Martelella endophytica: one gene and its partners. The protein of the gene in region 3 binds, or shares a complex with, the protein of the main gene of each other region. Links are inferred from orthologs where the notes say so. Each region holds a gene or a part of one and is shown on either strand. Other genes may lie near its edges. The genes, in order: secA, secG and secY.

Region 1 (3,506 bases), 2.0 Mb from region 3 along the record:
GCCATCCGGCCGTTCCTGAAGGCTCATAGTCCCGTGCTCCACCTTGCTTGGCGCCGTCGCAGGCGCCGCCAAATTTCACCCCGCACAAGGCGGCAAGAAGCAAAAAAGCCGCCTCGATCGTGGGGCGGCTTCGTCAGTTCAGATGAACATGCGTGATCGTGGCCGCCTATTAGCGAGCCCACCACCAGTTAGCAATGTTGTTCATCGTGTTCATCATGCTCGCTTTGTAACCCGGATGGCCGCCGCTTTCAAGCACCAAGACGGCTGCTCAGGCGAGCAGCCGGCCGTGGCAATGCTTGAACTTCTTGCCGGAGCCGCACGGGCAAGGATCGTTGCGACCGGTATTGGCCCATTCCGCCGGCATCACGTCGGTCTCGCCAACCGCATCGGCCTCAGCCATCTCGTCATTACCAGTATCCGGATCGATGTGGCTTGCACGCATCTGCGCCGGATCGACGGCCGGCTCGGCTTCCGGCGGCGGTGCCTGGCGCACGAGCTGGACGCGCGAAATCTGCGAAACCGCGACTTCGCGCATATTGGTCAGCAGCGCCTGGAACAGTTCGAAGGCCTCGGCCTTGTATTCCTGCAACGGATCGCGCTGAGCATAGCCGCGGAAGCCGATGACCGAGCGCAGATGATCGAGGTTGACGATATGCTCGCGCCAGAGATGGTCGAGCGCCTGCATGGTCACCTGCCGCTCGACATATTTCTGCACGTCGGGACCGAACTGCGCTGCCTGCTCGGCCCGGACAGCAGCGGCCTTCTCGGCTGCGTCGATGATGCGCTGCTCGATCTCCGGCTCGGCGATGCCATCCTCCTGCGCCCATTCCTCTATCGGCAGATCAAGGTTGAGCAGGCGGACACAGTCTTCCTTCAGGCCGGCAACATCCCACTGTTCGGCATAGGCCCGTTCGGGGATTCGGCGCTTGACGGCGTTTTCGATGACTTCGTGGCGCATGTCGACGACGATGTCGGAGATGTCCTCCGAATCCATCAGTTCCTTGCGCTGGTCGAAGACGACCTTGCGCTGGTCGTTCAGCACGTCGTCGTACTTCAGAAGGTTCTTGCGGATGTCGAAGTTGCGGGCTTCGACCTTCTTCTGCGCGCGCTCCAGAGCCTTGTTGATCCAGGGATGGACAATCGCCTCGCCTTCCTTCAGGCCAAGCTTGGTCAGCATGCTTTCCATCCGGTCGGAACCGAAGATGCGCATCAGGTCGTCCTGCAGCGACAGATAGAATTTCGAGCGACCAGGGTCACCCTGACGACCGGAACGGCCGCGTAACTGGTTGTCGATGCGGCGGCTTTCGTGGCGCTCGGTGGCGATCACGTAAAGACCGCCGGCGGCAAGCGCCTGCTCCTTCAGCCGGGCAACATCGGCGCGGATCGCCTTTTCCTTTTCCTCACGCTCAGGACCGGCCGGCGTGAACTTGCGCTCGACCTCGACCTTCTGGCCCTGCTCGTTGGTGACGATGTCGATGCCGGGTTCGGTGCCACCAAGTTCGGCTTCGATACGCATTTCGAGGTTGCCGCCGAGCTGGATGTCGGTACCGCGACCGGCCATGTTGGTGGCGATCGTCAGCGCGCCCGGCACACCGGCCTGCGAAATGATGAAGGCTTCCTGCTCGTGGTAGCGGGCGTTCAGCACGCTGAAATCGGAAATGCCGTCGCGGCGAAGGGCGGCGGCCAGAAGCTCGGACTTTTCGATCGAGGTGGTGCCGACGAGAACCGGCTGGCCCTTTTCCTTGGCTTCCTTGATCTCGGAGACGATCGCCTGGTATTTTTCCTGAACCGTCAGATAGACTTCGTCGTCTTCGTCGAGACGCGCAATCGGCAGGTTGGTCGGCACTTCAACGACGTCGAGGCCGTAGATGTTGCCGAATTCTTCCGCTTCCGTCGCCGCCGTGCCGGTCATGCCGGCGAGCTTGTCGTACATGCGGAAATAGTTCTGGAAGGTGATCGAGGCGAGCGTCTGGTTTTCCGGCTGGATCTTGACGTTTTCCTTGGCTTCCAGCGCCTGGTGCTGGCCTTCGGAATAACGCCGGCCCGGCATCATGCGGCCGGTGAATTCGTCGATGATCACGACCTCGTCGTCGCGGACGATGTAGTCCTTGTCACGCGAAAACAGCTTGTGCGCCTTCAGCGCATTGTTGAGGTGGTGGACGATCGCGACATTCTCGATGTCGTAGAGCGAGGCGCCCTTCATCAGGCCCATCTCGGTCAGAAGCTTTTCGAGCTTCTCCATGCCGTCTTCGGAGAAGTTGGCGGAGCGCTGCTTCTCGTCGATCTCGTAATCGCTCTCCTCCAGCATCGGGATGACCTTGTCGATCGCGACATAGAGATCGGAGCGGTCGTCGAGCGGGCCGGAGATGATCAGCGGCGTGCGCGCTTCGTCAACCAGGATCGAGTCGACCTCGTCGACGATCGCATAGTTGTGGCCGCGCTGGACCATCTCGGAGCGCTGCATCTTCATGTTGTCGCGCAGATAGTCGAAGCCGAGTTCGTTATTGGTCGCGTAGGTGATGTCGCATGCATAGGCAGCCTTGCGCTGCTGGTCGTCGAGACCGTGATGGATGACGCCGGTGGTCAGGCCGAGGAAGGCATGAAGCCGGCCCATGGTCTCGCTGTCGCGGCGGGCCAGATAGTCGTTAACGGTAACGACGTGGACACCCTTGCCGGCGAGCGCATTCAGATAGACGGGAAGCGTCGATACAAGCGTCTTACCTTCACCGGTCTTCATCTCGGCAATGGCATTTTCGTGCAGGATCATGCCGCCGATGAGCTGGACATCGAAGGGCCTGAGGCCGAGAACGCGCTTGGAAGCCTCGCGCACCACGGCGAAGGCTTCGATCAGGATATCGTCGAGGGTCTTGCCGTCGGCAATCTGCTGCTTGAATTCGTCGGTTTTTGCCTTCAGCGCATCGTTGGAAAGGGCTGAAATCTCCTCCTCGAGGGCATTGATCGCGGCCACACGCGGCTTGTAGGAGCGGATCCGGCGGTCATTGGCCGAACCGAACAATTTGCGGGCTACGCCACCGAGTGAGACCATTTCAATTGCTCTTTCCGAAAGTTTTCATCGTTCATCTTCTGCGCGGCGACAGGCCTGCCGCTTTCCGGCAGGCGGGTCTTACCTTACTGTCGCCCGGAACTTCTCTGGACGCGGGCTAGGCAGACAGATAAGAGGGGGGTCAAGGGATGTCAACGTCAAAGGCCGCTCCACAATGGCCACATTCCTGTGTTCCCGCTTTCGGCGGACAGGGCGAAGCAGGAGGCATTCGCCCGCAATTCAAAAGGTGATTTCATGCAGAAAAGACATTTCGCAGCCGCCGCGCTGCTCGCAACAGCGGTTGGTTTCGCCGCGCCGGCTTTCGCCCAGGACGCAGCAACCGACGATCCGGTGGTCGCGACGGTGGGTGGCGAGCCCATCCACCAGTCCGAACTGCAGCAGACCTTCGATCGCTTCAAGGGCCAGTTCGGCCAGATGACCGACGAGCAGCTCCGCGGCGTCG
Region 2 (2,964 bases), 1.2 Mb from region 3 along the record:
AACCGATTTGCATCCGGGCTAACCATATTTGGGCGCAACTTGTTCTAGCGCAAAGTATTTTCCCCTCAGCGGGCGCAACTGAGCCTCCCGGCAAGGCTCTCATTTGCGTATCCTGAGTGAATAACGGATGAAGGTGGTTGGTGAAGGAGAAGCTTTGGTTTGCCGTGCACGTGTTCAAGAGCCGGCACGACCGGGAATCTAGATTGGCGCACCGTTTCCACACCGGCAGGCCTGCCCGTCGGGATGGCGGCGCCAAAGGGGAGTATGAGAATAGATGACGTCCGATATCCGCCCGCTCGTGGCCGGCAACTGGAAAATGAACGGAACGCGGTCCTCGCTTGACCAGATTCGCGCGATTGCGCACGGGGTCAGCGGTCCGCTTTCGCGCAAACTCGACGCCCTGATCTGCCCGCCGGCGACGCTTCTCTACGTGGCGACGACGCTGACGGTGGACACGCGCCTGATGATCGGCGCCCAGGATTGCCACCAGAAGGCACGCACCGGCGCCCATACCGGCGATATCTCCGCCGAGATGATCCGCGATTGCTTTGCCACCCATGTCATCGTCGGCCATTCCGAGCGGCGCCAGGAATATGGCGAGAGCAATCATCGCGTATTGCTGAAGGCCCGCGCCGCCTACGACCAGGGGCTGACCGCGATCATCTGCATCGGCGAGACCCGCGAAGAGCGGGCCGAGGGCCGGACGATGGAGGTGCTCCACCGCCAGCTCCGTGGTTCGCTGCCCGATGATGCGACGGCGGCCAACACGATCATCGCCTATGAGCCGGTCTGGGCCATCGGCACCGGTCAGACGCCGCGGGCCGATGAAGTGGCGAAGGTGCATGCGCGCATCAGGGCCGACCTTGTCGCGCGTTTCGGCGAGGGCGGGGAGACGATACGCCTGCTCTATGGCGGCTCGGTCAATCCGGGCAATGCGAAGGAGCTTCTCGGCATCCCGCATGTCAACGGCGCCCTCATTGGCGGTGCCAGCTTGAAGGCGGCCGACTTCCTCTCCATCTATCACGCATACGAGGATATCCTGTCGTCCGTCGAGGCCTGAGGAGCGTCTGCAAAAAGGGGTTTCATTGCGCGCGCGGCTCATGTAGAGAAGCGCCAGATATTCCCAGCTTTCGCCCCGCAGGCTTCTTTTGCGGGGCCGGATTGGACAATCATGCAGACGGTACTGATCGTAATTCATCTGATAATTGTCGTGGCGCTCGCCGGTGTCATCCTCATCCAGAGGTCGGAAGGCGGCGGTCTCGGCATCGGCGGTGGCTCCGGTTTCATGACGGCGCGCGGCACGGCGAATGCGTTGACGCGCACGACCGCCATTCTCGCGGCGCTGTTCTTCGTGACCTCGCTCGGGCTCGGCATCCTCGCCCGTTATCAGGACAACCCCTCCGACATTCTCGACCGGATCGAGCAGAACGCGTCGACCGACGAGCAGGGCATCCTTGACCAGCTTGGCGGCTCGATCACTTCCGAGACACCGGCAACCGACGGCTCGGCGGTTCCGACCTCCGGCGACAGCGCGGCACCCGCGACGGACGCTCCGGCGGTCAGCACGCCGGCGCAGGATTCGAACGCCACCGGCGTTCCCACCGGCGACTGAGCGCCGACATATGACCAGACCCTGATCCGGCGGACCGAAAAGCCCGCCGGATTTTCTTTGAGCCAACCACCGGCGCGCGCTGCGGCACGAGCCGGCGGGTTAGCGTTGTTTTGACAATGGACCGGGGATGCCACGGCTTTTTTGAAGAAAGGCTCTGGCAGAATCGGCAGAGAAACGGTATCGGAATAAGCCCATGGCGCGATATATCTTCATCACCGGCGGCGTGGTTTCCTCACTTGGAAAAGGCATAGCCGCAGCAGCACTCGGAGCATTGCTGCAGTCACGGGGCTACAGGGTCCGGCTCAGGAAGCTCGACCCCTACCTCAACGTCGATCCGGGCACCATGAGCCCGACACAGCACGGTGAGGTCTTCGTCACTGACGACGGAGCGGAGACCGACCTCGATCTTGGCCATTACGAGCGCTTTACCGGCCGCTCGGCGACCAAGACCGACAACATCACCACCGGCCGCATCTACAAGAACATTCTCGACAAGGAACGCCGCGGCGACTATCTCGGCGCGACCGTGCAGGTCATTCCGCACGTCACCAACGAGATCAAGGAATTCGTGCTTGAGGGCAACGAGGACTTCGATTTCGTGCTCTGCGAGATCGGCGGTACGGTCGGCGACATCGAGGCCATGCCGTTCATGGAGGCGATCCGCCAGCTCGGCAACGACCTGCCGCGCGGCAACGCCGTCTATGTTCATCTGACGCTGATGCCCTATATCCCGGCGGCCGGCGAGCTGAAGACCAAGCCGACCCAGCATTCGGTGAAGGAACTGCAGGCGATGGGCATTCATCCCGACATCCTGCTGGTGCGCGCCGACCGCGAAATTCCGGAAGCCGAACGGCGCAAGCTGTCGCTGTTCTGCAACGTGCGGTCCTCCGCCGTCATCCAGGCGCTCGACGTTGCCAATATCTACGACGTTCCGCTCGCCTATCACCGCGAGGGTCTCGATGACGAGGTGCTGCACGCCTTCGGTATCGATCCGGCGCCCGTGCCGCGCATGGATGCGTGGAAGGAAGTCGGCGAGCGCATCCGCACGCCTGAGGGCGAGGTGACGATCGCCGTCGTCGGCAAGTATACCGGCCTCAAGGACGCCTACAAGTCGCTGATCGAGGCGCTCGCCCACGGCGGCATCGCCAATCGGGTCAAGGTGAAACTCGAATGGATCGAATCGGAGATCTTCGAGAAGGAAGACCCGACGCCCTACCTGGAAAAGGTTCACGGCATTCTGGTGCCCGGCGGCTTCGGCGAGCGCGGCTCGGAAGGCAAGATCCGCGCGGCGCGGTTTGCCCGCACCCACAAGGTTCCCTATTTTGGCATCTGCTTCGGCATGCAGATGGCCG
Region 3 (3,038 bases):
TCGGTCCGATCCCGTGGATATACTGCAGCGCGATCACTACGCGCTTGGCAGTCGGGATGTTGACGCCAGCAATACGAGCCACGCCGATTCTCCTTAAAGCATTATCAATGGGCAGCAGGCGAGCCGCCGGTTTCATCTGGCGGGTGACCGCCTCAATCTGCTCAGCCGCGACAACAGTCCGATTTGCATGCAAAAGGGACTCAAGACATTCATGCCCCATGTCGCGAGTTGGAGCGCTCTTAGCGGAAACAGCGCCTGAATGCAACCGTTTCCTTCATTTTTGTGACGTCGGCGCGCCGTCTTCCGGCACGCCGACACCTGCTCAGGCAGCGACGCCCGACAGGATCTTCTCGACGCTGGCGGTGACCGTGTCCATGTCGGCCATGCCGTCCACCGTGTGGAGCTTGCCCTTGGCATAGTAGTAGCCGATCAGCGGAGCGGTGCTCTTGTAGTAGGCCCTGAGCCGATCGGCATAGACCTCGGCATTATCATCCTTGCGCACTGGCTGGCCAGCGGCCTTCGCCTCTTCGGCACGACGCAGGATGCGGCCGACCATGGCCGAATCATCCACCGCGAGTTCGATCGCGACGTCGAGCGCCTGGCCCTTGTCCTTCAGCATCGCATCCACAGCATCGGCCTGCACCAGGGTGCGGGGATAGCCGTCGAGTATAAAACCGTCGGCGCAATCCGCCTGCTCGATGCGATCGGAAACGATGGCATTGACCACGTCATCCGGCACCAGTTCGCCGGCATCCATCAGCGCCTTGGCCTTCAGGCCGACATCGGTGCCCGCGGCCACAGCGGCGCGCAACATATCGCCCGTCGAAAGCTGCGGAATACCGAACTTGTTAACAATCCGCTGTGCCTGCGTCCCCTTGCCTGCACCGGGCGGCCCCAGAAGTATAAGCCTCATCGTCCCCTCTTGCCTCCACGCAATTTCGATTTCTTGATCAGCCCCTCATATTGCGCGGCGATCAGGTGACCCTGGATCTGCGAAACGGTATCCAGCGTGACGCTGACGATGATGAGCAGCGACGTGCCGCCGAGCGCCAGGGATACGCCAGTCCGCGCCACCAGGATTTCCGGCAGGATGCAGACGAAGACCAGATAAATGGCACCGACCACGGTAATGCGGGTCAGCACATAGTCGATATATTCCGCGGTGCGCTCGCCCGGACGGATGCCCGGAATGAAGCCGCCATGCCGCTTCAGATTGTCCGCGGTCTCCTTCGGATTGAAGACGATCGCGGTGTAGAAGAAAGCGAAGAACATGATCAGCAGGCCGTAGACGATCATGTAGAGCAACTGGCCGTGGCCAAGAGCAGCAATCGTTGCCGTCGCCCAGTTCGGCAGGTCGCTGGAGGTGAAGCCAGCAAGCGTTGCCGGCAGCAGCAGCAGCGAGGATGCAAAGATCGCCGGGATAACGCCCGAAGTGTTGAGCTTCAGCGGCAGGTGCGAGGTGTCGCCCTGGAACATGCGGTTGCCGACCTGGCGCTTCGGATACTGGATCAGCAGGCGGCGCTGTGCGCGCTCGACGAAGACGATCAGCGCAAACACGGCGACGACGACGACGAGGACGAGGACCGCCACGAATGCGGAGATCGAGCCGACGCGTGACAGCTCCAGCATGTTGCCGACAGCGGCCGGAAGGCCTGCGACGATGCCCGAGAAGATGATCAGCGAAATGCCGTTGCCGATGCCGCGCGAGGTGATCTGCTCACCGAGCCACATCAGGAACATGGTGCCGCCGACCAGCGTGATCACGGTCGAGATGATGAAGAACCAGCCCGGATCGGTGACCAGATTGTTGCCGGACTGCAGGCCGATCGCAATGCCGTAGGCCTGCGCCGTCGCCAGCACGACCGTGCCATAGCGGGTATACTGGTTGATGATCTTGCGGCCCTGCTCGCCTTCCTTCTTCAGGTTTTCCAACGAAGGAACAACCGCCGTCAGAAGCTGAACGATGATCGAGGCCGAGATGTAGGGCATGATCCCAAGCGCGAAGATCGCCATGCGCTGCACGGCCCCGCCGGAGAACATGTTGAACATGCCGAGAATGCCTTCGGACTGCCCCTGGAAGGCCTGGGCATAGGCATCGAGATTGATGCCGGGAAGCGGGATATGCGTGCCCAGCCGGTAAACCAGAAGCGCCAGAAGGGTGAACCAGATACGCTTCTTGAGATCCGTCGCCTTGGCGAAGGTTGAAAAATTCAGGTTGGAAGCTAGTTGTTCCGCTGCAGAAGCCATGCGTCTCTCCGCGTCGCCGCCCCGGCCGGATGGCCGGAACATTCGGTTGCCTTATCGCAGGATGACAAGGCAGCTATTGAAAGCGCTCAGTCGTCTTCGCGATCAATCACCGGCGAGAAGAAGACCTTCAGCCGGTGACCGAGGCCACATATGGAAGAAAAAACGCCCGGTGTGAAGCACTCCGGGCGATCATTTTGCGTTGTGGGCCGATTTTATTCGGCGTCTTTGGCTGCGGCGGCAACGGTAATCGAACCGCCGGCCTTCTCGATCTTCTCGATAGCGGCCTTGGAAGCGCCGGCAACCTCGAGGGTCAGCTTGGCCTTCAGTTCGCCATCGGAGAGGACCCGGACGCCATCCTTGGCGCGGCGAATCACGCCGGCTTCCAGAAGCGCTTCGGCATTGACCGTCTTCTTGGCGTCGAGCTTCTTGGCATCGACGGCGGCCTGCAGGCGGCCGAGCGATACTTCAACATACTTCTTGGCGAAGATGTTGACGAAGCCGCGCTTCGGCAGGCGACGATAGATCGGCATCTGGCCGCCCTCGAAGCCGTTGATCGCTACGCCCGAACGAGCCTTCTGGCCCTTGACGCCGCGTCCACCGGTCTTGCCCTTGCCGGAGCCAATGCCACGGCCAACGCGCTTCTTCGAATGGGTAGCGCCTTCGCGATCCCTGATTTCGTTGAGTTTCATCTTGCTCTCCCGTCTCACTTCTCGTCGACGACGCGGACGAGATGGGGAATACTGTTGATCATGCCACGCACGGAGGGGGTATCTTCCAGCGTGCGGACGCGA

What was found.
Region 1: the proteins of secY (region 3) and secA are in contact, whole or in part, in a crystal structure (PDB 3DIN), measured with the Thermotoga maritima proteins. The link is inferred for Martelella endophytica from one-to-one orthologs. Residues at the interface, in WP_004081795.1 of Thermotoga maritima: Glu108, Gly109, Glu110, Glu111, Ala236, Glu237, Arg238, Arg239, Ile240, Thr241, Ile242, Gln243, Tyr244, Ala245, Arg246, Arg247, Val248, Thr249, Gly250, Arg251, Arg252, Val253, Tyr254, Gly256, Ala257, Ser258, Thr259, Tyr260, Leu261, Pro262; in WP_004082002.1 of Thermotoga maritima: Glu261, Ala262, Arg263, Lys300, Ala301, Arg302, Thr303, Ile304, Ile305, Leu323, Tyr324, Asp325, Pro326, Val329, Ser330, Tyr333, Ile336, Lys340, Phe345, Val349, Glu363, Phe364, Tyr374, Ser375, Gly376, Gly377, Glu393, Ile395, Thr482, Ser483.
Region 2: secY (region 3) and secG share a complex: the UniProt entries of both Escherichia coli proteins name them as parts of the sec protein translocase complex. The link is inferred for Martelella endophytica from one-to-one orthologs.

What each region holds. Positions count from the first base shown.
Region 1 is NZ_CP010803.1:2,259,037-2,262,542, reverse strand. Bases 69-3,421 are described here. They hold secA (preprotein translocase subunit SecA), read right to left. Parts: upstream 3,047-3,421; coding sequence 269-3,046; downstream 69-268. Other genes in these bases: TM49_RS10205 (peptidylprolyl isomerase), read left to right, coding at 3,299-3,421. Outside these bases: TM49_RS10215 (anthranilate synthase), read right to left, coding at 1-27; more of TM49_RS10205, read left to right, coding at 3,422-3,506. UniProt on the Escherichia coli protein: Required for protein export, interacts with the SecYEG preprotein conducting channel.
Region 2 is NZ_CP010803.1:3,099,347-3,102,310, forward strand. What follows is about bases 81-2,891. They hold secG (preprotein translocase subunit SecG), read left to right. Parts: upstream 81-1,171; coding sequence 1,172-1,612; downstream 1,613-2,891. Other genes in these bases: tpiA (triose-phosphate isomerase), read left to right, coding at 275-1,060; TM49_RS14180 (CTP synthase), read left to right, coding at 1,806-2,891. In the rest of the region: more of TM49_RS14180, read left to right, coding at 2,892-2,964. UniProt on the Escherichia coli protein: Subunit of the protein translocation channel SecYEG. Overexpression of some hybrid proteins has been thought to jam the protein secretion apparatus resulting in cell death; while this may be true it also results in FtsH-mediated degradation of SecY.
Region 3 is NZ_CP010803.1:4,279,652-4,282,689, forward strand. Bases 79-2,963 are described here. They hold secY (preprotein translocase subunit SecY), read right to left. Parts: upstream 2,248-2,963; coding sequence 910-2,247; downstream 79-909. Other genes in these bases: rpsM (30S ribosomal protein S13), read right to left, coding at 79-82; TM49_RS19860 (adenylate kinase), read right to left, coding at 323-913; rplO (50S ribosomal protein L15), read right to left, coding at 2,460-2,936; rpmD (50S ribosomal protein L30), read right to left, coding at 2,951-2,963. Outside these bases: more of rpsM, read right to left, coding at 1-78; more of rpmD, read right to left, coding at 2,964-3,038. UniProt on the Escherichia coli protein: The central subunit of the protein translocation channel SecYEG. Consists of two halves formed by TMs 1-5 and 6-10.